2 regions of the Metabacillus sp. cB07 genome follow, and region 2 is predicted to be linked to the other one. Evidence: riboswitches for the same ligand, from Rfam matches in the RefSeq annotation. Region 2 holds a riboswitch; the other holds the start of a gene.
What was found. Region 2 has a riboswitch for glycine ahead of JOJ89_RS20795 (amino acid permease). Riboswitches for the same ligand answer to the same signal wherever they lie in the genome.

Region 1: another riboswitch for glycine. It lies ahead of gcvT (glycine cleavage system aminomethyltransferase GcvT); the one in region 2 lies ahead of JOJ89_RS20795 (amino acid permease).

What each region holds. Positions count from the first base shown of each region.
Region 1 is NZ_CP069296.1:2,762,256-2,777,866, reverse strand. It holds gene JOJ89_RS14260 (YqhG family protein) at 273-1,067, opposite strand; gene JOJ89_RS14255 (DEAD/DEAH box helicase) at 1,071-2,747, opposite strand; glycine riboswitch at 3,053-3,145, shown strand; gene gcvT (glycine cleavage system aminomethyltransferase GcvT) at 3,312-4,415, shown strand; gene gcvPA (aminomethyl-transferring glycine dehydrogenase subunit GcvPA) at 4,441-5,787, shown strand; gene gcvPB (aminomethyl-transferring glycine dehydrogenase subunit GcvPB) at 5,780-7,240, shown strand; gene JOJ89_RS14235 (rhodanese-like domain-containing protein) at 7,279-7,650, opposite strand; gene JOJ89_RS14230 (lipoate--protein ligase family protein) at 7,870-8,706, shown strand; partial or broken gene JOJ89_RS14225 (vitamin B12-dependent ribonucleotide reductase) at 9,024-10,463, shown strand; partial or broken gene JOJ89_RS14220 (hypothetical protein) at 10,723-11,838, shown strand; gene mntR (transcriptional regulator MntR) at 11,969-12,400, shown strand; gene JOJ89_RS14210 (patatin-like phospholipase family protein) at 12,514-13,386, shown strand; gene JOJ89_RS14205 (SA1362 family protein) at 13,405-13,779, opposite strand; gene JOJ89_RS14200 (DUF1385 domain-containing protein) at 13,823-14,770, opposite strand; gene JOJ89_RS14195 (YqhR family membrane protein) at 15,021-15,551, shown strand.
Region 2 is NZ_CP069296.1:4,082,835-4,098,445, forward strand. It holds gene JOJ89_RS20755 (NAD(P)/FAD-dependent oxidoreductase) at 169-1,149, opposite strand; gene JOJ89_RS20760 (EamA family transporter) at 1,209-2,120, opposite strand; gene JOJ89_RS20765 (helix-turn-helix transcriptional regulator) at 2,202-2,897, opposite strand; gene JOJ89_RS20770 (RQC-minor-2 family DNA-binding protein) at 2,997-4,418, shown strand; gene JOJ89_RS20775 (CBO0543 family protein) at 4,556-5,071, opposite strand; gene JOJ89_RS20780 (malate:quinone oxidoreductase) at 5,216-6,715, opposite strand; gene JOJ89_RS20785 (PadR family transcriptional regulator) at 7,099-7,653, shown strand; gene JOJ89_RS20790 (DUF4188 domain-containing protein) at 7,656-8,153, shown strand; gene JOJ89_RS20795 (amino acid permease) at 8,188-9,534, opposite strand; glycine riboswitch at 9,661-9,736, opposite strand; gene JOJ89_RS20800 (iron-siderophore ABC transporter substrate-binding protein) at 9,974-11,029, shown strand; gene JOJ89_RS20805 (FecCD family ABC transporter permease) at 11,031-12,065, shown strand; gene JOJ89_RS20810 (FecCD family ABC transporter permease) at 12,062-13,093, shown strand; gene JOJ89_RS20815 (ABC transporter ATP-binding protein) at 13,093-13,911, shown strand; gene JOJ89_RS20820 (hypothetical protein) at 14,012-14,395, opposite strand; gene JOJ89_RS20825 (hypothetical protein) at 14,432-14,611, opposite strand; gene JOJ89_RS20830 (hypothetical protein) at 14,852-15,355, shown strand; gene JOJ89_RS20835 (helix-turn-helix domain-containing protein) at 15,426-15,611, opposite strand, start outside.

The DNA of each region.
Region 1 (15,611 bases), 1.3 Mb from region 2:
AAAAACAAAGTATTTCTTTTGTCACTTCGTGTTGTCTATCTAATTTACTACTAGTATAAAATTTCATTTTCATTTATTGTGCTGAAATATGTCGAGAGAAAAAAATATTTTCATTTTTTTCAAAAAATTACTAGTAATTAGAATTATATTCCTTTTATATGGGCATTTTGGCTTGATTTTACTGTTTTCTTCGACAGCCATTCTTCAGCAAAAATAAAAAGGCAAAAAATGATTTTATGACACCAAAATCATTTTTTGCGCAAATTTTGACATTAAGCGAGGGCAGTCCTCGATAAATAGAATAACCCGCCGTTTGTAATCGAGACATGAATGTGAGGATCATACAGCTCTTTCAAGGCTTCTTTTTCAAGATGGTACGATTCTGGTTTTTCTTCAAGATCTTCATAAAAATGGCTTAGCAGCATCATATCTGAATTCCAGCGCTGTCTTGCATCATCAGCCCAGGTGTGGTCATCCTGTTCAAATTTAGCTTGTATATAATTTTGAATTCGCAAGAGGCCGCTTTGAACTTTAATCATTGGCGAAGTTGTAAAACACAAATCAGGAATTCTGGGAGTGAGGGCCATGTTTTCCAAATGATCCTGAAAATCTTCTATGATGGCTCCGCTGATCAGGTGAAGTCCAATGGAATAGAGATGATCTTTTTTCTTGTCGCTCTGATAGGATACCATGACATTTACACCCAGCCATGGATGCAGGGACTGAGAGCTTCCCGTGTTCGGCGGGTTTTCATAGAGGCGGATATGGCCTCCGAATTTTTTGGCAGTCCGGAAAATCTGGTGCAGTCTTGGTGCTCCGAAGTGCATGATTTCCCCTTTCAAATCAGCTGGTGCCCGTTTGGCATCTGTTATTAAAGTCAGCTGCATCGGACTCGGCACACCGCCTGTTTTCTCAAGATATGTCCAGTAAAACGGCCTGTTCATCAATTCTTTATCCATGTCCACTGTCAGCTGGATCGTCATATAGCCAGGCTGTTTTTCTGTAATGTCACATGAATTGGCCGTGAAAAAGGTTTCAAGGAACTCGCTGATCTGCTGCTGCTGCATCGGTTATCCCTCCATTCTCTGTTTTGTGTGTTCCTGTTCTGCAGAATGCAGGATGGATGTCAGGTTTTCCATCTTAATTTTCATTTCTCCATCGCTTTTTGATTTAAACAGGATGTCCTGCAGGTGATCTTCGAAATTGGATATCTCAAGTTTTGTCAGTATTTCATCAAGCTCGCCGATGACTTTTTCAAACAGGTTGATTTTTTCATAGAGAAGTTTCAGAATGTGCTCTTCAACGGTGTTTTTTGTTGCCATATTATAAATGTGGACATCTTTTTCCTGCCCGAGACGGTGAATCCGTCCAATCCGCTGTTCAAGCCGCATCGGATTCCAGGGAAGATCATAGTTGATAATGTGATTGCAGAACTGCAGGTTGATTCCTTCCCCGCCAGCTTCTGTAGCAATCAGTACTTGAACGCGGTTTTTGAAAAGGTCTTTCATCCAGTCTTTTTTGCCCCTCTTGAATCCTCCCCTGAAAGGAACAGATGAAATGCCGTGCTGCTGAAGAAACCACTGAAGATAAAACTGGGTGGCCCTGTATTCTGTAAAAATGATGACTTTGTCATTGATTTGCTGAATCAGTTCAACGGTCCGCTGTGCTTTGGAATTTCCGTCAACGTCATTAATGCAGTTCATCAGCTCTTCAATGACTGAGTCTGGAAGGGGAGATGCTTCGCCTTCGGGACGCTCGGCCATTTTTTTCAGCGTCATGTAGACAGCTTCCCTGCTTGAGCATGCCTCTCTTTGCAGCGTCATGATTGAAAACGTGCTGGCGGAAGAGGCGCCGAATGTTTTGAGACGTGATATAGCCGTATACAACTGGCGCTCACTCTCACTCAGCTCGATCGGAACGGTCTCAACATGCCGTTTAGGCCATTCAATGCCCGTATCTCCTCTGCGGTTTCGGATCATGACTTTGTTCACGAGTTCCTGAAGGTGCTCATGGTGTTCCAAAGAGCGGTTTTTGGCAGAAAATACTTCTGAAAAGTAAGCCTCGTTGCCTAAATGACCGGGCTTCAGCAGAGATACAAGATTAAAAATCTCTTCTACGCGGTTTTGAATGGGCGTTGCAGTAAGAAGCAGGCAGTATTTCTTTTTCAGGCTCTGAACAAATTCATAGTTTTTCGTTTTGCTGTTTTTCAGTTTATGAGCTTCATCGATGATCACCAGGTCGTACTGCTGGTTAAGAACAATTTCCCGGTGGGGGCTTCTTTTTGCCGTATCAATGGAAGAGACCACTACATCGCAGGCTTCCCATACGTAGCTTTTCTTTTGCTCAACGGCTGGAATATAGAATTTTTCATGAAGCTCTCTTGCCCACTGGGAAACAAGAGAGGCCGGAACGAGGATCAGGATTTTCTTGGCGAGTCCCCGAATCATATATTCCTTGACGATGAGGCCTGCTTCAATTGTTTTTCCAAGTCCCACCTCATCTGCAAGGATGGCCTTTCCGTTCATGTTTTCCACCACCTGCCTTGCAACCTCCAACTGATGGGGAAGAGGAGTGAAGTCTGTCAGGTGATTTGGAGCTTGAAGCCCTTCAAAGGAAGGAACAATCAGGTGCTTTTGCACGGCGCATGCCAGTTTGTAATTCTCCCAGCTGGCCCACGGACCGTCGTCATCAAGCTTTTTAAGAAATATATCTTGCCACGCGGAGTCAAATTTCAGTTTAACGTTCATGATTGACAGCCCTTTCAAAAAAAGAGTAGATCTTTCTCTATTGTTCACGTTAAGTGGTAAAATAGCAGGTTATCACAATGGATTAGATGAAAAGACAGTAAAACACGAACATTCCAATGTGTTTTAAACAAAACATTTGTGAAAAAAGTGATTGATGAATAAAGACCTTAATGGTAGGATGTTAATAAGTAAGAAAGTTGCTAACTTACTCAGTTTTCAGTCAGCAGGCTTCTTATGTCAAAAATGTCATAATGTCTAAAATGTCTACTTATCAGTATCACCAATTAATGAAAAAATATGAGCGGATGAGAGCAAGGGGAGAGACTGCAGCATACGCATGCAGCGCCGAAGGAGCAAACTGATGTGAATCTCTCAGGCAAAAGAACTCTTGCTTGACGCAACTCTGGAGAGAGTTTGTGAAAGCGGCAAACCACCAAAGGGGAAAGCTCGGCCATTTTTTCAGGCCGGGTAAACTTTCAGGTGCAGGGACAGAGACTTCCATTAAAGGGAGTTCTCTGTCCTTTTTTTGATGAAAAAAAGAGGATCATACCGGGAGGCGATGAAATGGCGGATTTAAAGCGGACACCGCTTTTTGACTTATACAAAGAGCAGGGTGCAAAAACGATTGATTTCGGCGGCTGGGACTTGCCGGTGCAGTTTTCTTCTATTAAAGAAGAACATGAAGCTGTTCGCGAAAGAGCAGGCTTGTTCGATGTATCCCACATGGGGGAAATTGAAGTGAGGGGCACTGGCAGCCTTGCATTTCTTCAAAAAACAATGACAAACGATGTTGCTCTTTTAAAAGACGGAGGAGCGCAGTATACCGCTATGTGCTATGAAGACGGCGGAACGGTGGATGACTTATTAATCTATAAAAAATCAGATGCGCATTATCTCCTTGTAGTGAATGCATCCAACATTGAAAAGGATTTTGATTGGCTGAACTCCCAGCTGTTCGGGGACACAGAGCTGCACAATGTATCTTCAGATGTCGCCCAGCTCGCTATCCAGGGACCGCTTGCTGAGTCAATCCTTCAAAAACTCACGGATACAAATTTAAGTGAAATCAAGTTTTTTAAATTCAAAGATGACGTAAACATTGCAGGAGCCTCTGCTCTTGTATCAAGAACAGGCTATACAGGTGAAGATGGTTTTGAGATTTACTGCGCCGCGTCAAAAGCTCCTGAGCTTTGGAAAGCGATTTTGGAAGCCGGAAAAGAAGATGGTCTGCTGCCATGCGGACTTGGCGCCCGTGATACGCTTCGCTTTGAAGCGAACCTGCCGCTCTACGGACAGGAACTTTCCAAAGTTATTACCCCGATAGAAGCAGGCATCGGATTTGCCGTGAAACCGAACAAGGAAAGTGATTTCAACGGCAAAGCTGTGTTAAAGGATCAAAAAGAAAACGGACCGGACCGAAAGCTTGCCGGAATTGAAATGATCGATAAAGGCATACCGCGATACGGCTATGAGGTGTTTGCAGGAGAAGAGCAGATCGGGGAAATTACAACCGGCACACAATCTCCTACACTTAAAAAGAATATCGGTTGGGCACTGCTTAAGAAAGAATTTGCCGAGCCCGGCACTGAAGTGGTTGTTCAAGTACGTAAAAAACGCTTGAAAGCAGTTGTCGTGCAGACGCCTTTTTATAAGCGACCAAAAAAATAAACCGGGTTGAAAGGGGAATACATCCATGAAACATCGTTACTTGCCGATGACAGAGCAAGATCAGCAGGAGATGCTTCAAGCTGTCGGAGTAGCATCAATTGATGAGCTTTTTCAAGACATTCCTGAAAGTGTTCGATTTAAGGGCGAATACAGCATCAAGAAGGCTAAATCGGAAACAGAGCTAATGAAAGAGATGAGCGCGCTTGCTGCTAAAAATAAAGACCTAAGAAGCAATGCCTCTTTCCTTGGAGCGGGAGTCTATGACCACTACATGCCGATCATTGTGGATCATGTGATTTCAAGATCGGAATTCTATACGGCCTACACGCCGTATCAGCCTGAGATTTCACAGGGCGAACTGCAGGCTATCTTCGAATTTCAGACGATGATCGCAGAGCTTACCGGCATGGATGCAGCCAACTCTTCTATGTATGACGGCGGAACGTCACTTGCTGAAGCGGCTATGCTTGCCTGCGGACAGACGAAAAAGAAAAAGGTCATTGTGTCAGGAGCAGTTCATCCTGAAAGCAGAGATGTGCTGAAAACGTATGCAAAAGGACAGTACATTGAAGTGGTGGAAGTGCCTGTCAAAAACGGCGTCACAGATCTCGAGGCATTAAAGCAGGAAATGTCTGATGATGTAGCAGCGGTTGTCGTTCAATATCCTAACTTCTTCGGCCAGATTGAACCTCTTAAGGACATTGAGCCGATTGCCCATACAGGCAAAAGCATGTTTATCGTCTCTTCCAACCCGCTCGCCCTTGGAGCTTTAACGCCTCCTGGAGCATTTGGCGCGGACATTGTTGCCGGAGACGCTCAGCCGTTTGGTATCCCAACAGCATTCGGCGGCCCGCACTGCGGCTATTTTGCTGTCACTCAGAAACTGATCCGCAAAGTGCCCGGCCGTCTTGTCGGACAGACAAAGGATGACCAGGGACGCAGAGGATTTGTTCTCACGCTTCAGGCACGCGAACAGCATATCAGACGTGATAAAGCGACATCAAACATCTGTTCAAATCAGGCTTTGAATGCACTTGCAGCGTCTGTTGCCATGACAGCGCTCGGAAGAAAAGGAGTCAAAGAAATGGCTCTGCAGAATATCCAGAAAGCAAACTACGCTAAAAAGGCATTTAAAGAAAAAGGCTTTGACGTGCCATTTGACGGACCGATCTTCAATGAGTTTGCCGTTAAATTAAATAAACCGGTGAAAGAAGTGAATGCCCGCCTGATTGAAAAGGGCATCATCGGAGGCTTCGATCTTGGCAGCGTATATCCTGAGCTTGAAAATCACATGCTCGTAGCTGTGACAGAACTTCGCACGAAAGAAGAAATCGATCAACTTGTTTTGGAATTGGGGGATGGACATGAATAACGAGAATCAGCCATTGATTTTTGAACTGACAAAGCCTGGAAGAACAGGCTACAGCCTGCCTGATATGGATATTCCCGAACAATCAGCAGATGAACTCATTCCCGCTGACTATCTCCGCACAGAGGAAGCTGAACTGCCGGAGGTATCAGAGCTTGATATTATGAGGCACTATACAGCTCTTTCAAAGCGCAATCATGGAGTGGACTCAGGCTTTTATCCGCTTGGCTCATGCACGATGAAGTACAACCCGAAAATAAACGAAAATGTTGCCCGCATGGCAGGGCTTGCCCATATCCATCCGCTTCAGGATGAAAGTACCGTACAGGGAGCTCTTGAGCTGATGTATGACCTTCAGGAGCACCTTGTAGAAATTACAGGAATGGATGAAGTCACGCTTCAGCCGGCAGCGGGTGCCCACGGAGAGTGGACCGGACTTATGATGATCCGTGCGTATCACGAAGCAAACGGCGACACTGGACGCACAAAGGTCATCGTACCTGATTCTGCACACGGAACCAATCCTGCATCTGCTACAGTGGCAGGTTTTGAAACGGTCACTGTTAAATCAAATGAACATGGACTCGTCGATCTTGAAGATCTGAAGCGTGTAGTAGGAGATGATACCGCTGCGATGATGCTCACAAATCCGAATACGCTGGGTCTGTTTGAGGAAAATATTCTGGACATGGCAAAGATCGTGCATGATGCAGGCGGCAAGCTGTACTATGACGGAGCCAACCTCAACGCCGTACTAAGCAAGGCTCGTCCCGGAGATATGGGATTTGACGTGGTTCACTTAAATCTCCACAAAACGTTTACCGGGCCGCATGGCGGCGGAGGACCGGGTTCAGGTCCTGTCGGTGTAAAAGCAGATCTGATTCCGTATCTTCCTAAGCCTGTTCTTGTGAAACGTGATGACAAATATGCATTTGACTATGACAGACCTCAGTCCATCGGAAGAGTCAAGCCGTTTTACGGCAACTTCGGAATCAATGTGCGTGCATATACGTATATCCGCACAATGGGGCCAGACGGCTTAAAAGCAGTGACAGAGTATGCGGTTCTGAATGCAAACTACATGATGAGAAGACTTTCAGAAGCCTATGATCTGCCGTTTGACAGACACTGTAAGCATGAGTTTGTTTTATCAGGCAAACGCCAGAAAAAACTCGGAGTGCGCACACTTGATATCGCAAAGCGCCTTCTTGACTTCGGCTACCATCCGCCGACGATCTACTTCCCGCTTAATGTCGAGGAGTGCATCATGATTGAGCCGACGGAAACAGAGTCAAAAGAAACACTTGATTCATTCATTGATGCTATGCTTCAAATTGCGAAAGAAGCAGAGGAAAACCCTGAAATGGTTCAGGAAGCTCCTCATACAACCGTTGTTGGACGTCTTGATGAGACAACGGCAGCACGCAAGCCGATTCTCCGCTATCAGAAGCAATAAGAAAAAGGATTCGCCGCTGGCGAATCCTTTTTTGTTATTTACTTCTTCGTCTTAATTCTTCCGCTCCAGCCCTTAAAGCCGCCTTTTAATGTGTAAAGATCTGAATAGCCCTTTTTCTTAAGCATCTGCGCTGTGCGTCCGCTTCTTACTGTGTTTTGGCAATAAAGATAAACAGGCTGGTCTTTGCGGATTTCTTTATGGCGCTGTCTCATTTGTGACATTGGGATGTTTCTTGCGCCAAGAATATGGCCGCCTTCAAATTCGTTCGGCTCGCGGACATCAATGAGCTGAGCCTTTCTGTATCCTGCACGGAATTCCTCTTCCGTTAATGTTTTCATAATTTTACGCTGGTAAAAATAAGAGAAGATTGTGTAGGCTGCAATTGCGCCGACTAAAATTAATAAGAAAATCCATGTTGTCAAGCTGACCCGACTCCTTTTTTATACCCTTTATGCGGGCTGGTTCATGTAAACTTCTGTTTATTGGACAAGTATAATTATATAAGAGCAGGGTCAAATTGTCATCCATGAATCAGAGTTATTTATTTTCATCCTGGAATTCTTTTTGATAGACTATGATAGCGGAATGTATTTAACAAACAGCCTAAGCATGAAAAATGGGGTATGAACATGGAGAAAGAAATTTGGAGATTTATTGATTCGGGCAACTGCTCTCCTGCTTACAATATGGCGCTTGATGAGGTGCTGCTTGAGTGGAACAGCGAAGGGAACTTTCCGCCTGTTATCCGTTTTTACGGATGGAACCCTGCGACACTTTCTGTCGGTTATTTTCAGAAAGCGGAAAAAGAAATTGACCTTGAAGCTGTTAAACGAAATGGGCTAGGCTTTGTGCGCAGGCCAACTGGGGGCAGAGGAGTTCTGCATGATAAAGAACTTACATACAGTGTCATTGTTTCAGAAGACCATCCGGAGATGCCGAAGACCGTTACAGAAGCATACCGGGTGATCTCAGAAGGAATTCTTCAGGGATTCAGAGAGCTTGGCCTTGATGCTTATTTCGCGGTGCCGAGAACGGAGGAAGAGAAGCAGGGGCTTAAAAATCCGCGTTCAGCGGTTTGCTTTGATGCACCCTCCTGGTATGAGCTTGTCGTTGAAGGCAGGAAAGTTGCAGGCAGTGCACAGACACGTCAAAAAGGCGTGATTCTCCAGCACGGATCGATTCTGCTTGATCTTGATGAAGATCTTTTGTTCAGCCTGTTTAAGTACCCGAGTGACAGGGTAAAAGAACGAATGCAGAAGAACTTTAAAAATAAGGCAGTAGCAGTGAATGCTCTCAGAGAGACGAAAGTAACGATTGAAGAGGCGAAAGAGGCGTTTAGAAGAGGGTTTGAAAAAGGGCTGAATATTAAGCTCGAATCGTATAAACTGACTGACGAAGAACACGCTGCAGTTATGAAACTGGCAGCTGAAAAATATGAATCGGATGAGTGGAATTATAAACGATAAGCGGCTGAAATAAGTCGCTTTCGTTTATTTTTATTTTCTAGTTATTTCTATGTGTTCCTTATTTTTCTAGCTTTCTGTTCGATTCGAAATTTGCAAGCGACAAATTACTTCAAAAAAAGTGATTTTCAATCTCCTATCTTCTTTATTCTCTTTTTTTCACACTCAATTACGAAGTTTGTAATTTGACAAAATAGCAGCAGACTGACTTTTTATCCATATATAGTATTGTCGAACGAAAAAGAAACACTATATATTGATAAACGGATGGCTGTGTGATAAATTAAATCAAGTACAAAGATAATAGGGGAGTTGTTTGAATGACCGTTGCACTGAATGAAAATCTGAAACTTGATGTGGACAAGCTTAACCACGATATTTCACTTTTTCCCCAAGTTCATCCGATTACAGAAGATATGAAGCTTACACACAAAGGTGTATCGCGTTTAGTCATGCTTGACAGGTACACATTTAAAGACACTGAAAAGCTGACGCTGTCCAAAGGCGATTTTGTCGTTCTGACAATTAAGGAAGATCCGAAATTCCCGGCAAGAGGCCTCGGGTACATCTTAGATATAGACTGGCAGGCAAAAATGGCGCACGTTCAGGTGGAAGAAGAGTACCGCCTTTCACTTGAAAAGCCTGAAGAAGTAGAATCAGGAGTCATTCACCGCTCTCTTGACGTTATAGAAAAACCGCTTGAAGTATATTACGAGCAAATAGCCAAGCGGAATGCGACAGGTCTTGCATCTGTTGAGAAAACAGAAGAAAAACGCAAGGAATGGTTTGAGAAGTTCTATCAGGAACTCGTCGGCCTGAACTTTGTTCCAGCCGGACGCGTGTTATACGGAGCGGGAGCAGGAACAGATGTGACGTATTTCAACTGCTACGTGATGCCGTTTGTGCAGGATTCACGCGAAGGCATTTCCGAACACCGCAAGCAGGTCATGGAGATCATGAGCCGCGGCGGAGGCGTTGGAACAAACGGTTCAACGCTGCGTCCGAGAAACACCCTTGCAAGAGGAGTCAACGGCAAATCATCCGGGTCGGTATCCTGGCTTGATGACATTGCGAAACTGACTCATCTGGTTGAGCAGGGCGGGTCGCGCAGGGGCGCGCAAATGATCATGCTTGCCGACTGGCATCCTGACATTATTGAATTCATTATTTCCAAAATGCAGAATCCCCGTATCCTGCGTTATCTGATTGAAAATACAAACGATGAAACCATAAAGAAATACGCCCAGGAAAAGCTGAAGTTCAAGCCGCTTACACAGGACGAGGAAGCTATGTATCAAAGCATCGTCAATTACAAGCAGATTCCGGGCTACGGCGGATTTAACGAGAAAATCATTAAAGACGCAGAAGTGAAGCTTGCAGTCGGCGGAACCTATACCGTTCATAATTCAGAATTCCTTACAGGAGCAAACATCTCAGTCACGCTGACAAAGGATTTCATGGATGCCGTTGAAAAGGATGCCGATTACGAGCTGCGCTTCCCTGATGTTGAAAGCTACAATGCAGAGGAAATGAAAGCTTACAATGAAGACTGGCATAACCATGGTGACGTTCGCGAGTGGGAAAAACTCGGCTACAAAGTGCGCACGTACCGTACGATCAAGGCGAAAGAACTTTGGAACCTCATCAACATCTGCGCAACATACTCTGCAGAGCCGGGCATTTTCTTCATTGATAACGCCAATGACATGACAAACGCTAAAGCGTATGGACAGAAGGTAGTTGCAACGAATCCGTGTGGTAGAGCAGCTTGATTTGCCTCACGTTAAAAATTGCGGAATGAAGCGGGAACCCTGAGATGGGAATCCGAACCGAAGGCTAAGCCTAAACGTTTAGTCAGGGGCAACGCATAGGAGATGAACCTGAGAGATCAGAATATAATTCTCCCACGAGGCCGCAACATTACATCAATCAGTATTTTTGTAATGAAAAGATATGCTGAACTTACACGAAGGAGAAGTGTAAGAAGTACGGATAAAAAGCCGTGCGATAACAATATTGGAACAGCCTCTCGCACCATATTCTGTCTGCAACCTTGCTGCAGTGAACCTTGCTGAAATGGCAGACAAAGAAACAAAAACCGTCAATTTCGAAAAACTGAAAAGAACGGTTGAAGTCGGTGTCCGCATGCAGGATAACGTAATCGATGCAACACCGTACTTCCTTGATGAAAATAAAAAACAGGCACTAGGCGAACGCCGTGTAGGTCTTGGTGTTATGGGACTTCACGATCTTCTGATCTACTGTGAAACCCAGTACGGTTCTGAAGAAGGCAACGAGCTCATTGACAAGGTCTTTGAAACGATCGCTGTCACTGCGTATAAAGCATCTGTAGAGCTTGCAAAAGAAAAAGGCAGCTTCCCATTCTTGACCGGCGAAACGGCTGAAGAAACGAACAGACTGCGCCAGGCCTTTACTGAGACCGGTTTTATGAGCAAAATGCCGTCTGATATCCTGGAAGATATTAAAGAATACGGTATCCGCAATTCACACTTGCTGACTGTTGCTCCCACGGGATCCACTGGGACGATGGTCGGGGTTTCCACTGGACTAGAACCATACTTCTCCTTCTCTTACTACAGAAGCGGAAGACTTGGCAAGTTCATTGAAGTAAAAGCAGATATCGTACAGGAGTATCTGGATAAAAATCCTGATGCAGATCCGGAGAATCTTCCTGAATGGTTTATCTCAGCTATGGAACTGAGTGCAGAAGCGCATGCAGATGCACAATGCGTCATCCAGCGCTGGATCGACAGTTCAATCAGCAAAACGGTCAACGCTCCTAGAGGATATACGGTGGACCAGGTCCAAAAAGTATATGAGCGTCTGTATAAAGGCGGAGCAAAAGGCGGAACAGTCTATGTTGACGGAAGCCGGGACACTCAGGTCCTTACATTAAAAGCGGAGGAGAATACCTTCTCTGAAACAGAAGAAGCACCGAAAGAAAAAGGCAAAGTTGTTCTTGTGGATACAATCCAGGCTTTGCGCTCCACAAATGTAACAATCGGAAACGAAGTGGGCAATACTTGCCCTGTATGCCGTGAAGGAACAGTTGAGGACATTGGCGGATGCAACACTTGCACAAGCTGCGGTGCACAGCTGAAGTGCGGATTATAAGAAATGGAAGAGCCGGGACATCCGGCTCTTTTCTTGTGCTTCTCCTGCAAGCTTTCTTGTCATGACCTGCAAACTAGTGTACACTTGTAATGATTTCCTATGTTTTGAACGTTTTTTTGGAGGGGACCTCATGCCAACACCAAGTATGGAAGATTATATTGAACAAATCTACATTTTAATAGAAGAAAAAGGATATGCCCGTGTCTCAGACATCGCGGAAGCATTATCCGTTCATCCCTCCTCAGTGACAAAGATGGTCCAAAAACTAGACAAAGATGAATATCTCATATACGAAAAATACCGTGGACTTATTTTGACGCCTAAGGGCAAGAAGATCGGAAAGCGCCTTGTCTACCGTCATGAGCTGCTCGAGCAGTTTATGCGTTTGATCGGCGTGGATGAAGAAAAGATTTACAACGATGTTGAGGGCATTGAGCATCACCTCAGCTGGAACGCCATAGACCGCATCGGAGATCTCGTGCAGTTTTTCGAAAGCGATGAAGCGCGTGTAGATACCCTGCGTGCGATACAAAAACAAAATGAACAGGATAACGAGTCCTGAAAAAGACAAAAGCAGCTGCTTTCGTCTTTTTTCTTGCGCCAAAACTGGAAAAGGTCTATTTCTCCGGCCTTCATCTTACACTATAAGGATAGGAGAAGAGGGGAGGAACTTCTGTGTACATTGATGGTGTCTTCTCTGGCGGCGGCATAAAAGGGTTTGCGCTGATTGGAGCCTATCAGGCAATTGAACAGCGAGGGCTGCAGTTTGTAAGAGTGGCAGGCACAAGCGCGGGTTCAATTGTGGCATCCTTTATCGCAGCAGGATACAGAAGTGATGAAATTATCCGAATGATGGACGATATGGAGCTTGGAAAGTTTCTTGAGAAAAACCCTTCCATTCTTCCATTTAAATTGATGAAATGGCTTAACCTCTATTGGCGCCTCGGTCTGTACAAAGGCGGGAAGCTTGAGGAATGGATCGCAGCCAGGCTGAAGGAAAGGGGAGTTTCCACCTTTGGTGATTTGAGGCCAGGTTCATTAAAGATTGTCGCATCAGATCTTACTAACGGCAGGATCATTGTGCTGCCCGATGATCTCCCCAGTTACGGACTTGTTCCCGAGAGGTTTTCAGTTGCACGAGCTGTTCTGATGAGCTGCAGTCTTCCGTATTTCTTTGAACCTGTTAAGCTGACGAGTGCTGAAGGGACGAATATAGTGGTAGACGGGGGAGTTTTAAGCAACTTTCCGATCTGGCTCTTTAAGGAAAAGGCGAGACCTGTTATTGGAATCAAGCTAAGCCCGAGAGATGAAGAAAGGCCGAGGAATCAGATTAAAAATGCGATTGAAATGTACGGTGCGCTGTTTGAAACGATGAAAGATGCGCATGATGCCAGGCATGTATCAAGCAGACATGAGAGAAATATCATTTTTTTGCCGGTAGAAAGCATTCTCACGACAGAATTTGATCTCTCAGAACAAAAAAAACTAGCTCTGATTGAGCTAGGAAGAAGTCGGACGGAACAATTTCTTAAACGCTGGACATATTAATTCAAAAAGAAAAGCAGGTCAGAAAAAAGCCCTGCTTTTCTTTTTGCCTTTTCTGCCTTCAATCACGGTCAGGTGTGAAGCCTGCTTCTTTTTAAGAGCGCTTGTTTTGCTGCTCTTTTTAGGGGCTGACACACTTTTCAAATGGGAGCTGCTCTGATTGCGGTCGCTGAAACGCCTTTTGGACTGTTTAGCAGCTTTGGAATAAGAGGAAGAGTCTTTTCCCATTCTTTGTTTTGTAAAGTAACGGACAACAAAATAGATGATGGCTAGAACAGCAGCAAACACGAGCATTTCTCTGAAGAGGAAGCCGGGCCTGCTGATGAGAGTCACTAAAAACCCGATTCCTCCCAGAGCTAACACAATCATCACAAATGGATTCATTCTATTTTTCATGAGTCCACCTCCCAAGATGAAAATGAGTTAATGAAGTTTTAGCTTATACAATTTGTTCTGTTTTTATACCTTCTTCTGTTTCTTTTTCCAGGCGGAGCATTTCATTGAAGCTTGCAATTGCGACTTCTGTCTGTTCGTTGTCTGGCTCTTTTGTGGTCAGAAGCTGAAGGCATAAGCCAGGGTATCCAAGCCATTTCAGGACAGGCACGTCTCTGAGCTTATTTGTAAACTGCAGCACCTCAAAAGAAATGCCGATCACAACGGGAATAAGCGCCAGTCTGTTCAAAACGCGCACATAAAGCGGTTCAGTCGGAACGAGCATGTAGACGAAAACTCCGACAATCACGGTGAAAAGAAGGAAGCTGCTTCCGCATCTGTAATGAAGGCGGCTGTTGCTCTGAACGTTCTCAACTGTGAGCGGCATACCGTTTTCATAACAGTTAATGACTTTATGCTCTGCACCGTGATACTGGAATACGCGCTTGATCAGCGGTGTAAAGGAAATCGCGTAAATATAGGCAAGCAGGAGAATCAGTTTGAAAAGACCTTCAATCAGGATCTGTGACAAATCCGATGAAAAAACAGGTCTTGTAAGCTCTGCAAGAAAAAGCGGGACAAGCGTAAAGATGAATTTTCCGAATAAAAAGGACAAAACCCCGATTGCTGCAACGCCGAGTATCATCGTCAGCTTTGATTCTTTTTTCGGCTCGTTCAGCTTCTCGTCATCTTCAGGATCAAGGTCGTACCTGTCAGTTGAAAAGTTGAGATGTTTCGTACCATTTGCGCTTGCTTCTATGATTGCTGCGATTCCGCGGATAAATGGTATTTTTTTAAGGGCTGTCAGTGAGCTGCTTGATTTTCTGGGCAGCCGGAAGTAATCAATTTCCTTGTTCTTCCGTCTGATGGCTGTAACATAATGATGCTTGCCGCCAAACATGACGCCCTCTACTACTGCTTGCCCTCCATATGCGGGCTTGTTCTGCTTTGACATTTTTCACCAACCTACCTATCTATTCTCTTTTTGAGCGGATTTTAAACAAAACGGAAGAGAATGTTATGTTTATATTCTACATAAAAACAGCATAAACCTCTAGGCAGTTATATTTTATTCTTCAATTTATGGGCGCAGGTAAGGTTCTGCAGGTAAGTACGTCTGTAGTATATCCTAATACTTGCCAGTTAGACATTTTCTGCATCGATTTTCGGATTGGATGTACATACTAGAAGTAGGAGGTGTACATATGACAGATGATTATCAGTCTAATTCTGCAGGAATAGAAGATGGACAGGATGATAAGCAGGGCGAGGGTCTCCCGTTTATCGCAAGAGCTATGATTACCGGATTTGCAGGAGGTATTTTCTGGAGTTTAATCGGCTATTTGGCTTATGTGCTGAACATGACAGAGATCAGTCCGAACATGCTGCTGCAGCCGTTTCTTCTTAGTGACTGGAAAAACGGCACGATCGGAAATTTTGCGGGAGTACTGGTTATCGGATTCCTTTCTATAGGAACGGCACTCGTCTATTATTTAGTTTTAAAAAGGTTTTCGTCTATTTTCGTCGGCATGATCTATGGAGCCGCTTTATGGGCGCTTGTCTTTTTCCTCTTGAATCCGATCTTTCCAAACGTTAAGACAGTCTTTGAACTCGAGCGCCTGACAACGGTTACGATGATATGTTTATACATTTTATATGGGGTCTTTATCGGGTATTCCATTTCCTTTGAACAAAATGAGCTGGAGTCGAAAAAAAAGGGCAGCGCTTCCACGTAACAATAGAGGTAACGCACAATGAAGTATGGTAGAATGTTCTAAAATGAACATTCTATTTTT
Region 2 (15,611 bases):
ACTCTGCTTGTGTGCAGAGCCTTTGATTGTATGCTAGCAAGCGTTCAAAGCCTGGAATCGAAGTCTAATAGATGCTGTCATTGAGAAAACCTCCATTTCCTGAAAGATAGATTTAACGTATCACACAAATGAGATCAAATCAACGATTGGGAACGGTATCATAGTAGCTCAAAACCGTGACAAAAACGCACCCGCTGCAAGCCCCGAACGAATCGCATGCTCGGCTTTAGATGCAGAGGATTTGCTGTCTCCCTTGAATGCATCTCCTCCAATAAGCAGCGGTTTGTTCACTCCCACATTCAAAAAAGGACGTTTGATCTGCTCAATAGCCTGAGCATAGCGCCATCTTTTCACCTGAACGCTTAGCATGTCAGGGTCATCGCCTAAAACGGTGCGAATCGATGGCATCGCCTGTGCCAGAATCTCTTCATCAGACAGATCGTAATGCCGCGATGACCACTCGTTATCCATATGAACGGTTAATGCCCCGGTTTCACTGATGCCTTTTGCACGGTTATCAGCCATCCAGGATATTACACCTGGAACAGCCTCCTTTTTATAGGTAAGGCCTGATTCTCCGGAAAGCTCCATCAAAACGGCGAGGCAGGGAACGTATTTGACTCTTTCAAGCTCGTTTCGCTGTCCGGTTTTCAGCTGCACATTTCCCGCATCAAGAAGCTTCAGGGTTTGTAGAAGAGGACAGGTCATGAAGAGGGAGCGGGCCTTCAGGATAAACGGCTCGTTCGTTTTCTTATTCAACCCTTCAGCTGCATAATACTCTCCATGATCCACAATTCTTTCAACCTCAACCTCACACTCAACGCGAAGACCTTCAGCCACCCGCTTTGCAAGCCCGTTCATGCCTTTGTCAGCCATAAACCTTACTGCGTTTTCCTCAAACCACGGCCGGATCCAGTCGCGCTGCTGCCAGTCCTCCAGGAGCTCTTGGCATTCCCTGCTGGAAGCAGACAGGAACTGGGCGCCATGATCAAACGTGCCGTTTCCAATCCTCCTGGTGGCAAACCGTCCCCCGGGACTTCTGCCTTTATCAAGAAGAAGCACCTTGTTTTCAGAAAGCATCTGCACGTTTTGGGCAGCCGTCAGACCGCTGATTCCCGCTCCGATGATTAACACATCTTCAAGATTCATGAGGCACTCTCCTTTTTGCTTTTGTTTTTATTATAGGAGAGTAAAAGACTTGGGCAAAATTAGAGTGTTTTTTTGAAACCTGCAGACTGCTTAACCACCCTTTCCGCCCGATCCCTTCGCGAAAATACAGCTAAAAACCCAATACCCAATATCAAACAGGAAACCCCCGCCCATGAAAGCAAATCCAGCTGTTCACGAACCAGCACCACCCCAAGCATGGCGGCAGTCAGAGGCTCTGCTAATGCCAGCGTGACGGCGGTCGAGGAGGGAACGTGCACGAGCGCCTTGGCAAAAAGAAGATACGCAGCGCCTGTCGCAAGCAGGCCGAGGTGCAGGCTCACGGCCAATCCGCCCGGCTCAGCCATCCAGCTCATATCATAGAAAAAGAGAACCGGAGATAAAAAGACGGCACTCAGCGTAAAGACGACAGCGACAACCGATAGGGAAGGTGCGGTGTGCACCAGCCCTTTGCTGACGATTGTATAGACAGCAAAGGACAGACCGGCGCCAAGAGCCATAAGTATGCCCGAAGGATCTGCATTTGCGGCACCTTTATTGAAAAAGAGCAGAAAGCACCCGATGATGGACAGCAATGTCGAGATCCACCATCCTTTTGACGGCGTTTTTCTAAGCAGCAGCCACTCTAATGCACCGGATAAGAGAGGAGCGCTTCCGATGGCGATGACAGTTCCGACAGCCACTCCTGTCTGCTGCACGGCGGTAAAAAAGAGAGGCTGATAGGCAGCCATGCACAGTGCAGCCGCAACGGTCACTTTAATGGGCCAGTTCCGCAGATTTAATTGTCCAAACAGTATGGCGACAAGCAACAAAGAAAGACCTCCTACCGCAAGCCGCGCTGCCCCGACAGCAATAGGATGCGCCGCATCCGGTGCATACGTCTGTGCCGTGCCCGTTGTTCCCCATAGTACCCCTGCGAGCAGCACCCACAGAGTAGCAAGTTTTTCTTTCATCCCAATCACTCCAATAAAAAGACCTTATCCTCATCATAAAGAAGAACAGGACGTTTTTCTTTACAGAGAATAAGGTTCTTTTTAGCCGTTTTGCCTGAAGGTTTTCGGAGAGACGCCCTCCCGCCCCGTAAACCATCTCGTAAACGAAGAAACGTGTTCAAACCCGATGTCTTCACTGATGCGGGAGATGGTTAGGTCCGTTCCTGAAAGCAGCCGTTTCGCTTCCTTCATCCGCAGTTCTGAGAGATAAGCCTTTGGACTTTTCCCCGTTTGCGCTTTAAACCAGGCCACATAATAATTCGGATGATAGTGCTCAATCTCCGCCAGCACCTCCAATGTGACTGGACGGTTGTAATGCTCATGAAGCCAGGCAATGGATGGCGGCAGAGTCTTGTGCAGTTTCTGAGTCACGTATCGCGTAAGCTCGTTCAGCCCTGACCTGCTTCCCGAAGCCTCTTCCAGCAGCAAAAAGCGGATGGCTGACCACTGCTGATCCAGATTCAGAAACAGACTCTCCGTTTCATCCGGCAAATAGTACGTTGGAATATCCAATATCAAAAATTCATTCTTGTCATTGGAACGGTACACATGATTAAACTCCGGCGGTATGTAAAAGCATGAGTCCTCGCTTAAATGGATTTGCTGACGGTCTGTCCGGATTTCAAGAGAACCCTGCAGCGGAAAAAGAAACTGCCCGAAGTCATGCTTATGGGAATGAAACTCTCTCGAATACGTTCTTTTTTCGCAGATCACCTGCCTGCCGCTTTCCATGCGCATCACTCCTTCTCCCCCTATTATATAAGAAACATCCAAACTGGAGTCCACCCCAAAAACGTTCTATAATATGACATATTCCAATGAACGGGGTGTCAGCACATGCAGCTTCAGCAAATCGCCTATCAGTTTGGTGACTATCCTTCCCTCTTGTTCGTACCGGCAGGCCGCAAGTATCCGGAGATCCGCTCCATCGGCCATAAAGAGGAACGGGCGGCACTGTCAAGGCTTGAGCAGGCAGCCGCAAAGGAGCTCCTGTCAGTTCCGGAAGAAGAGATGACCCTTTTAAAAACCTTTCTCGGAACAGACCGGCCTTCTATCCCGCTTCCGGTCTACAAACAGGAACGGCTCTATCCATACCTTATCAGGCCTGAAATGTTCCTCTGGAAAAAACATTCCGTTCAGCGCGGACTCCCGCTTTCGACCGGCTACTTTTATCCGGAAACGTATGGAACGCTGTCCGCCCAAGACCTTTCCAGGCATGTGAAAAAAGTGGTGCAGGAGTACCTGTTTTGCGCACGGCTGAACAAATTTGAACGCAGACACTGGCTCGAGAAAATAAACTCCGCCTTCACGCAGCATCCTTTGATCAGGCTTGCATCAAGCAAAGAGGCTGTCATACATGCGGTCGAAATCATGAATAAATCCTCCCTGCTCGGCGTTTTGAAATATCCGGAGGACATCTCCTATTGGCGGCACCGCGTCGAAATTGTCATGCGTCCTTACCGCAGCATTCCGCCGGCCTGGCAATGGACAGTCTGCAGCCATGAAAAAGAGCTCACACTGCATGCGGATACAGATTCAATCATCTGCACATGCAGCGCCTGCCGCTACTCGGTTTCCTATTACGTTTCAAAGGATGAGGCTGCCCTTCCGGATGAAGTCAATATCCCACAGGCAACAAAGAGAATAGCAACCATCGAACGGCAGTTCAACGAAATCGCCGTACAATCTGAGGAAACGATGGAGAAGCTTTACGCTTTGAAGGAGATCCAAACCGTATTAGAGCAGCACGCTCCAATCATCACACAGATTCAAGACTTACAAACCCGGCTTGGGAACGCTGCGGAAACACATTCTGCGGCAGCAATCTATACAGAGATTGAGCAGCTTGCTTTTCCGGATGCGATTCACCCCCGCTTGCTAAGTCTCGCAAGCATCTCTGTGCCGGATGCATCTGTCCTTAAAAGAGCAGAAAGCTGGAGTAAGCAGCTCCCGCACGATTTGGACGAGAGCCTTGCCCGTCATCTCCAGAAGCTTCAGGAGCTTGCAGAACAACACAAACCGCAGGCAGATGACGTCATGTTTGAAATCAAAGAATTTCGGCTGCTTCGGTCCCACCTTGAAAAAATCCAGCTTTTCCTGCAGGAAGTGACTGTCCCAAACCATATGCTCGTGCAGATCCTGAGGGGAGAGGCCACAAGCAAAATCCGGCGCAGCGGCTTCCATGAAGCTGAAGTATTCGGTCTTTTAAACGAATGGCCGGCGAAATATATCACAAAAGCCATCATAAAAAGCTGCTGAGGTCATCAGCAGCTTTTTACTTTAAATTCTTCTCCTGTCTCATGACATAAAGCCACATAGACCCGTATGTCACAAAGAGCAGCAGGAGAAACACGGGTACAGATAAAACATCGCGTATCAGCATCTCGCATCCTCCTTTACTTTAGGTTTCCCCATGAAAACGGGAAGAATAAGTAAAAAAGGATGACGGATAAAACAGATAGTAAAATAGCAATAGAAGGCTTCCTGTAATGAATGGTCAGGACGATAAACAAGAGCAGATTCAGCGGGATATTCAGCCAGCCGTTCCATCCGTTGTCATACACATACATGCCCTTATGCGAAAAAATCCACTCCAGCGCGGAATAAAAGGCCGTCCAGACCCCTATGTAGATCCACTGATTTCTTCTTTTCGCAGGAAATCTCTGCAGATAAATAATCAGCCCCATCGGACAGATGAAAAAGGTAAAAGCGGCATTGATAATCGAATGGTTCAGCCATTCTGCCGTCACTCCCCTGAATGCCCAAAGCGTGTGATCATAATAAAAATAATTGTACGTCATGTTCACGACAATAAAAAAAAGCACCGTCGGATACTGCTTCTCCCATTGTTTCCAGTCGATAAATTTATAAGCAAATAAGATCCAGACTGCAATGACAAGCAAAAGATACATCGATTCACCCCAAACGTTTGATCATACTTGCATTCTTAACGCATTATGGGGCTTGTATACACGCTCACAGCAAAAAGGTGCATTGCCCCGGGCAATGCACCTTTTTCTGCTTATAGTTGTCCAAATCCCCTTCTTTTTGGGGTCCTAGCTATAAACGAGTTCTTTTTTTTTCACAAGACCAAGCGTTTGCCCGGTCGACTCCTCCATCTTGCGGAATAGCTCAGGATGATCCGACAGGGACAAGCCGTAGGAAGGAATCATTTCCTTAAGCTTTGGCTCCCATGCTGTCATATGCTGCGGGAAGCATTTTTCAAAGACCTCGAGCATGACATGAACAGCCGTTGAAGCACCAGGAGATGCTCCGAGAAGGGCGGCAACTGAACCGTCTCCGGCACTGACCACCTCTGTACCGAACTGAAGTGTTCCTTTGCCGGCATCCGTATCTTTGATGACCTGTACGCGCTGGCCTGCAACGACGATGTCCCATTCCTCGTTTTTGGCGTTCGGAATGAATTCGCGCAGTTCATCCATGCGTTTTTCATGCGACAGCATGACCTGCTGAATCAGATACTTGGTCAGCGCCATTTCTTTCACGCCTGCAGCAAGCATCGTCATCAGGTTGTTAGGCTTGACTGAACTGATCAGATCCATGTTTGAGCCCGTTTTTAAGAATTTCGGCGAAAAGCCTGCAAACGGTCCAAAGAGCAGGGATTTTTTTCCGTCAATGTAACGTGTGTCAAGATGCGGAACAGACATCGGCGGTGCGCCGACCTTAGCCTTTCCGTAAACCTTCGCATGATGCTGCGCGATGACTTCCGGATTTTTGCAGACGAGGAACAGTCCGCTGACAGGGAAGCCGCCAATCTGCTTCGACTCCGGAATACCTGTTTTCTGCAGCAGATGCAGACTGCCGCCTCCGCCTCCGATAAAGACGAATTTCGCCCGGTGGCGCTCAACCTGTCCGAAACCGTTTTTCACTTTCAGTTCCCATGAACCGTCACGCGTCCGCTTTAAGTCCTCCACGCTGTGCTTGTAGTGGACCTCCACATTTTTTCTCTCCAAATGATCGAAAAGCATCCGCGTCAGCGCGCCGAAATTCACATCCGTACCTGAATCGATTTTCGTCGCTGCAATCGGCTCGGACGATGTACGGCCTTCCATCATAAGCGGAATCCATTCCTTCAGCTTTTGATGGTCGCTTGAAAATTCCATCCCGTGAAACAGCGGACTTGCTGATAACGCTTCCAATCTCTTTTTCAGGAACGCGACATTTTTTTCCCCTTCCACAAAGCTCATATGCGGAATCGGCATGATAAAATCCTCAGGATTGCGGATCAGATTTCGTTTAACCAAGTAGGACCAGAACTGCCTTGAAAGCTGGAACTGCTCATTCACCTTCACAGCCTTGCCGATATCTACCGAACCGTCCGCTTTTTCCGATGTATAGTTAAGCTCGCAAAGCGCAGCATGACCCGTTCCTGCATTGTTCCACTCATTTGAGCTCTCTTCACCCGGACTTCCCAGTTTTTCAAATACTTTAATGTTCCAATCCGGCGCTACCTCTTTCAGCATCGCTCCAAGCGTTGCACTCATGACCCCGGCACCAATTAGAACCACGTCTGTTTTGTTCTTTAAGCTGCTCATACTACCCATCCTTATCCCCTAAATTTGCAAAAACGAGCAGGCTCCCGCCGATATATGCGGGATGCCACCTTTGAACATACACAAGTCTTCTGCTATAAGTTTATCACAGTCTATTATGAATAGATTAAATTTTACTATTATCTGATAATTATAAACCATTTCCGGGCGGTTAAAAAGGATAAGTTCTCAGCGGATATGCAATTCCCTAATAAATGTATGAATTTTCACGGCAAAAAAGACTGATTCGAATATCCTGTGACGGCAGCTCCGCGACAAACGCATCCAAAATCTTTATAACTTCACATTTACATATCTTGTTTTTTCTGGAAAAACACGTATAATATATCTAAATGATATATATCTTTTAGATAGGGTGAAAAGATTTGAAAACCTACAACGATACAACCTACGCCATTCTTGGGATTTTAACAACAGACTGCAGAACCGGCTATGATATTAAACAGCTGATCGACAGGAGTTTAACTCATTTTTGGAAAATCAGCTACGGGCAAATCTATCCGACCCTAAAAACCATTGTCGAAGATGAACTGGCAACCGTCACGATCTCCTCTCAGCCGTCGAAACCGGAACGAAAGGAATATCATCTCACGGCACAAGGGAAGGAAACGCTTAAGAACTGGCTTGAAGAACCAATTAAACAAATCCCGGCCGAGCGCAATGAAATTCTGCTTAAATTGTTTTTTGGACGTCATCAGCCAAAAGAAAACACGGTATCCACTCTAGAGGATTACAAGAAAAAGTTAGAGGCACGATACCTTACATATATAAACATCGAAGAAAGCATTACGGCCAACAAAGACCACGCAGAGGATGCCGTCTACTGGCTCTTCACACTGGATTACGGAAAACGGATGACAAAGGCTGCGATTGAATGGTGCACAAACACTCTTGAACAATTACTGAATGAGGGGGATTAAAGATGGCTGATAAAAAGTTTGCCGGGCGGTACACAACGGACAATCAGGACGATCTCGTTGTCTTTCTAATCGGAATGAGGGTAAACAAGCGACTCGCCCTTCATAAGTGGCTTCCCGTCTTTTTTGCCATGCCGGGAATGATCAGGGAGCTCTATATGAACAAGGATGAATTAGGCTTTCTGTCCATGGAAAGCTATTTCGGGCTGAGAACAACGGTCATGATTCAATATTGGCGCTCGACGGAGGATCTTCTTGCCTATGCAAGAAGCGAAAAGCACATGGCGGCATGGAAAAACTTCAATCAGAAGATTGGCAGCAATCCATCTGTAGGCATATACCATGAAACCTATAAAGTAAAAGCCGGAGACTACGAATCAATCTATGGGAACATGCCTCCGTACGGCTTAGGAAAAGCACTCAACATTATTCCTGTTAAAGCACACCGCGCCTCGGCAAAACAGCGGCTGGGGGAAAATGCAGCCAAAACCACTTCCATCTAAAACAGAAAAGAGGCTGCCACGCAGCCTCTTTTCATCAGGTCAGAGACCTTTTTCTCGCAGAATACAGGACATACAGCAAGATAAACCATACAGGCGTCAGCATCAGTGCCGGACGTGTCTCTTCCGCCACAAGCATCACGATCAGAATCAGCCCGAACAGCGCCAGCACCGAATAGTTGATGAACGGCGCAAACGGAGCCTTGAATGCGGATTCCGCATGCAGGTCCCCGCGGTTTCTGCGGTATTTAATGTGACAGATCAAAATCACACTCCACACCCAGATAAAGCAGATGGCGCTGATTGTCGTCACAATGCCGAAGGCCTGCTCGGGAATCAGCTTGCTTAAAAGCGCACCCGCTGACACAACCGCAGCTGACAGCCACAGTGCATTGCCGGGCACATGCTGCTTAGTCAGCTTCCTCATGGAGGACGGAGCCTGGCCGCGTTTGCTCAGCGTGAACAAGATCCGGCTTGTCGAAAACAGCCCGCTGTTGCAGGCAGAAGCGGCAGACGTCAGGACAACAAAATTAATGATTCCCGCCGCAAGCGGAATGCCGATCAGGCTGAACGTTTTCACGAATGGACTTTCAGAAGCGTTCAGCTCCGTCCATGGATTGATGCTGAGCAGGACAATCAAAGCCCCGACGTAGAAAAACAGAATCCGAAGGGGAATCTTATTGATGGCAGACGGAATGTTCTTTCTCGGATTTGATGTTTCCGCGGCAGATACGCCGACCAGTTCCACCCCGACGAATGCAAACACAACCATCTGGAATGAAAGCAAAAATCCGGTCATGCCGTTCGGAAACAGGCCGCCGTGCTCCCATAGGTTGCTTACAGCTACGGTTCCCGCATCCGTCTTGAATCCCATCACAATTAAAATTACCCCGACGACGATCAGCGCAAGAATCGTCACCACTTTGATCAGCGCAAACCAAAACTCGAGTTCCCCAAAAAGCTTCACCGTCAGCAGATTTAGTCCAAGCAGAAGAAGCAGGCACACAATGGCAGGAACCCACTGCGGAATGTCATACCAGTACTGCACGTAGACACCGACCGCAATGACATCGGCCATCGCCGTCATGATCCAGCAGAACCAGTACGTCCACCCTGTTACAAACGCCGCCCGCGGTCCAAGATAGTCTTCCGCAATATCCGTAAACGACTCATAGCCCGCCTTTGACAGCAGCAGCTCCCCAAGCGCCCTCATCATAAAAAACAGGGCAACCCCCACTATCAAATACGCGAAAATAATCGACGGTCCCGCAAGCTGAATCGCCTTGCCCGACCCTAAAAACAACCCCGTTCCAATTGTTCCGCCTATTGCAATCAGCTGCACATGGCGGTTTGCCAAATCTCGTTTCAATTCCTGCTGTGCCATTTTGATTTCCTCCTTCTTAGATGTAAAAACCCAATAAAAAAAGAGACGGGAAGACTCCCAATCTCTTTTCGAAGAATACCAAAATAGCATTTGCCGCCCGAAAAACGGGTACACCAAACTCTAAATCTATACTCTTCTGTCCTTTTGCCTGAGATTGTGAACCCTTCGGCGCCGCTAAAGCGGTCTCTCCAGAAGCTGCTCCGGCTGTAGTGTGATCCACAGCCATCATAGCTTGCTCTATTAATTAAATTTGAGTATTTCTGAATAATGACTAATTGTAGGCGGTGGGGCATGCATTGTCAACAGTCACGCAATGACAGGGAGAATGTTCCATATTCTAATTGATAATTATTTTCATTGACAACCTGACATATTGAGGATAAATTAATGATAATGATAATTGTTATCAAATAAACTAGTGCTAAGGAAGGAACGACAAATGAATACAAGACGCAGATTTTTAACACTGGCTGTTTCACTACTAGCTGTACTTATGATTGCCCTTGCAGGCTGCTCAGGCGGGCAATCCGGCAGTTCGGAAAAGGCATCTGATAAGAAGGCTGATTCAAATGAATCAGATACACAATATCCAATCACGATCAAGCATGCATTCGGCGAAACGGTCATTGAAGAGAAGCCGGAACGCGTTGCGACCATTTCATGGGCAAACCATGATGTTGCACTTGCTTTAGGTGTGGTGCCAGTAGGATTCTCAGCAGCAAACTACGGCATTCAGGATGACAGCGGCATGCTGCCATGGACGAAAGAGAAAGTGAAAGAGCTTGGAGAAGACAGCCCGAACATCTACCAGGATACGGACGGATTGGACTTTGAAGCGATTTCTGACTCACAGCCGGATGTCATTTTGGCCGCCTACTCAGGCATCACGCAGGAAGAATACGATACATTGAGTGAAATCGCACCGGTTGTAGCTTATAAATCGGCCCCTTGGGTTGCTTCATGGCGCGAACAGGTCACCTATAATGCAATGGGGATGGGAATGGAAGAGGAAGGCAAGGAACTGATTGCGGATACCGAAAAACTCATCCAGGAAAAAGCAGGCGAACACCCTGAACTTAAAGGGAAGAAAGCCGCATTCGTCAGCATTTCAGCGGATGATCTCTCTAAATTCTACATATACACTCCAGCAGACCCGCGCGGAGAGTTCCTGAGCGAGCTTGGGATGGAATACCCTGAAAGCATTACGAGCCAGCTTAAAGATGAAGACGGTTTCTACGTGGAATTAAGCGCAGAAAATGCGGATATGCTGAACGATGCTGAGATCCTTGTATCTTACGGAAATGAAAATACGTTAAAAGCCTTACAGGAAGACCCGATCCTTGGTAAAATTCCTGCTGTTCAAAATGGATCTGTTGTGATCATCGGAGATAACACTCCGCTGGCAGCGGCAGGTAATCCAAACCCGCTTGCGATTGAATATTCCATTGATGAATACTTAACATTACTTTCAGAAGCTGCAGGCAAAGTAAAGTAACATGATGAACCAGTCCGTTACAGAAAAGAAGCAGCTGATGATGCCCAGAAATTTCATAAAGGTTTTGATCTTTTCCCTCATTTTGCTCGGCTTATGCACAGCGGCTTCTCTTATGTTCGGGTCCCGTACGGTTGGATGGAAGGAACTCATGGACGGACTGTTTCATCCTGACGTACAGTCCCACGGAGCAAATGTTGTCCGCCAGAGAATAGCACGGACGGTATTCAGCCTTATGTGCGGCGCGGCCCTTGGCATCTCAGGCGCCCTCATGCAGTCTGTCACGCGCAATCCGATTGCAGATCCGAGCATACTGGGAGTAAACACAGGGGCGGCACTCTTTGTCGTCTGCGGCATGACCTTTTTAAATATCAGTACGGCAGGCCAGTATATCTGGCTTGCACTTGCGGGGGCAATCATAACGGCCATTTTTGTATTCGGAATCGGTTCAATGGGGAGTGGCGGAGCCACGCCCCTTAAACTCGTTTTAGCGGGTGCGGCCACAAGTGCAGCCTTATCATCGCTTGTGGTGGCCATCATGATTCCCCGTTCAAGCGTCATGGACCAATTCCGTTACTGGCAGGTAGGGAGCGTCGGGGCAGGGAACTGGGATTCTATCTCTCTATTTGTTCCTTTTCTTCTCACCGGTGTTCTTATTGCCGTTTTGTCGGCCCCTGCACTGAATGCACTTGCTTTAGGCGATGAAGCTGCGTCAGGTTTAGGCGTGCGCACAGGCACGCTCAGGCTGTTTGCTGCATTTGGCGGCGTTGTGCTGTGCGGTGCAGCAACCGCGCTCGCAGGTCCAATCGGCTTTATCGGTTTACTTTCCACTCACGTAATACGGCTCGTCATCGGTCCTGATTTGCGGTATGTGATTCCGATGTCAGCTCTTTCAGGGGCCATTATTTTAACGATATCTGATGTGTGCGGAAGGCTTGCAGGAAGACCCGGCGAGCTTGAAGTCGGCGTCGTGACAGCCTTTATCGGGGCTCCCATCTTAATTCTACTAACTATGAAAGCGAAAATGCGTGCCTTATGATGAATGATACGATCCACCTTATTATGACAGGCAGAAAAAAGAGACGGCTCCGGTTTATCCTCGTGACTTCCCTTCTGGCAGTCATTGCGTTTGCCCTAAGCTGTGCCATGCTGATGCTCGGGAATACGATTTATCCCGTTCAGGATGTCATACGGGTCCTGATGGGTGAAAAAGTACAAGGAGCAACATTTACAATAGGCACGCTGCGCTTCCCGAGGATGATTGCAGGCTTGTTTGCCGGTTTTGCTTTCGGCGCTGCAGGAGCAGTCTTCCAGACGATGCTGCGGAATCCTCTGGCGAATCCGAACGTTATCGGGATCACCGCCGGCTCAAGTGCAGCCGCCGTTTTTTGCATCGTTGTTCTTCATGCAAGCAATACCGTTGTCAGCATTGCTTCTATTATTGGCGGCCTTGCCGCAGTGCTCGTTATTTTCCTGTTATCAAAAGGCTCCTCTTTTTCAATTGGCCGGCTGATCTTGATCGGCATCGGCATTCAGGCCATGCTTGATGCCGCGATTTCTTATCTGCTGCTGATTGGCCAGGAGCATGATATTCCTACTGCCATGAGGTGGCTGAGCGGAAGCCTGAACGGATCGAAGATGGAGACGCTCTATCCTCTGATCATGACCGTTCTTGTTTTCACTCCCGTTCTCATTGGACTCGGAAAGCGTCTCGACATGCTTGAGCTCGGGGAGGAGGCAGCCTCCTCTCTCGGTGTGAATACAGATCAAACCCGGCTGCTCCTGATCATCAGCTCTGTCCTGATTATTGCGCTTGCTACCGCTGCAACAGGTCCGATCGCATTTGTCGCCTTCCTTTCCGGACCGATTGCAAAAAGACTGACAGGTGCCGGATTTTCACCGATTATTCCGGCAGGTCTTACAGGCATCATCCTGGTGCTGGCATCGGACCTTGTTGGACAGTTTGCCTTTACTGCCAGATACCCGGTCGGCGTCATCACAGGCATCCTTGGAGCGCCGTACTTAATTTACCTGCTGATCCGAATGAACCGGAAAGGAGATTTATAATGAAACCGGCACTTACCTTTAAATCCGAAAGAATCACGGCTGGATATGAGAACAACCTCATCCTTCATGATGTCAGCCTCTCGATTCCAAGCAATAAAATCAGCATCATGATCGGAGCAAACGGCTGCGGGAAATCCACCCTGCTTAAAACGATGGCAAGGCTCATTAAACCCGCTTCCGGGCAAGTCACCCTTAACGGGAAACCAATCAGCCAAATCCCGCCAAAACAGCTTGCAAGAGTGCTCGGGCTACTGCCCCAATCCCCGATTGTCCCTGAGGGGATAACCGTTGCAGATTTAGTCGGACGCGGAAGGTACCCCCATCAGACGTTTCTGAAAGGCTGGACAAAAAAGGACTATGAAGCCGTCGCCGAAGCCATGGAAATCATGAACATAACCGAATTTGCCGACCGCAGCATCGACGAGCTTTCAGGCGGCCAAAGACAGCGAGTCTGGATAGCCATGGCTCTCGCGCAGCAAACAGACATCCTGTTTCTCGACGAACCGACAACCTATCTGGATATCACCTATCAAATCGAAATTCTTGACCTGCTGACAGACCTGAACCGCAAGCACGGCACGACCATTGTCATGGTCCTGCATGACATCAACCTGTCCGCCCGCTATGCGGACCACATCTTTGCCCTTCAGCAGGGACGGCTTGTCGCAGAAGGCGCACCGACAGAAGTCATCACAAGCACATTGATCAAAGACATCTTCGGTCTCAACTGCACCGTCATACCCGATCCGGTCTCAGGCTCTCCGTCTGTGGTGCCGATTGGAAGACATCATGTGAAGAGGGAGTGCAGTGTTTACTGACGGCATTTTAGAAATGAAAAGGGATCAGCTGAACAAAAAAAGGAAGGAAACCGTTAATTACGGGTTTTCTTCCTTTTTTCAACCGCTAAAACGATGAATCCTAAAAATCTACGTGAACAATATCAGGTTCTCTTCCTTGTTTTGTCAGGGTGACTACAGCTTCATAATCGCTTTTCCATTCAACAGAAATCTCATCCGGTATTTTTGTTTTCATGATGCTTTTGTTCTTGTAGTTGATCCTAATGGAAGGGGAAGGAAAATCGTCTCTTTTGACAATCTCGACTGAGTTTACATGATTAGGAGATTCACTTACTTTTAACCGGGTTTCCTGGGTAGATAATAGATACCAGGCCACTGTTGAAATGATCAAAAATCCAACTATGACGGCAGTGAAAAAGCAGCCGAATTTAGTCACAAGCTTCGTTTCTTCCCCTTCAACTCTGTCATTGTCATTCCAATCCATTGCCTTGTCCTTTCTTTTCATAACATGATCTTCCAAAACAAAAAAGCCACAGCCATTTTACTGTGACCCTGATTTCTTTTCATTCTTTCCGGCGAAATATGCTGCACACAAAAGGAATAGTATTCCCATCCCCCAACCCGCTATCGGTGAATACTTAAACAAATCCTTTGCCGCCATTCCGCCCGTAATGGATGCTGTAAAAAGCATAATAAACATAACTGTATAGTTTTTCTTCATTGATCCGCTCACCTCGCACCACCATTATACCAGAATTGGAAATATAACCCACACGATAAATGTAAAAAAGGAGCGCAGTGCTCCTATACGGTTCCCTTCTGCCTTTCGTCATTAAAGCTCCATAAAGCTCATCTCTTCTCCAAAACAGCGCTTCAAGTAAAATGTGAAACTTTTTCCATATCTATCCGTATTTCTACTAGACTGATTGTATAACAACAAGAAATAGAGGAGCAGATCCACTTGAACATACCCATCTTACTATGTATTATTTTTATCCTTTCATTTATCGTCCTTTATTGGTTCTTCACCCGTGAAAACAAAAAAGACAAGGATAAAGACAGTCCGCTTGCGCTAATCAGCATAGCAATGCTGTTTTCTGTATTAAGCACCCTGGTGTTTGCTTTTTTCCTATTTATGATAATTGGCTCCATAAGGGTCGTTGACAGCGTCTTTTCATTACATATTGATACCGGCCAGCTGCTTATTGTCGGAACTTGTTACCTTATTTACTGGCTCAGCATCGATTCGATATTCAGTAAGATATTTGACTACATGATGGGTGATACCATCTACAGCAATTTATCTCTATCCTTTTCGAGAACAGCAGCGTTTTACCTAATCGGTTTATTCACCGGCTTAAGTAAAGACATCAACCTGACTCTGTCAATTGGAGTCGCTCTTATCTTGCTGGTGATTGACACTTCATATTCTCTTTACTCTAAGAAATCCAAGATTAAAGTATGACTATGTCACTTCTAGCGCTTTAAACAACCGTGTTGGTTTTTGAACACGGTTTTGTTTATGTTGAAGGCACTTAGTTTTCAAAAAGCTCCTCATACGTCTTCCTGCTGAACGTCTTATACGGCGAATCCGGCATTCCCTCAAACCGCTCCACCGCTGTCCGTGCCGCAGCCAAAGCTTTTTCTGAATCTCCCAGCTTTTCATAGCACATGGCTTTGTACGTATCCCTCAAGTAAAACTGGGACAAATCAAACGGGTG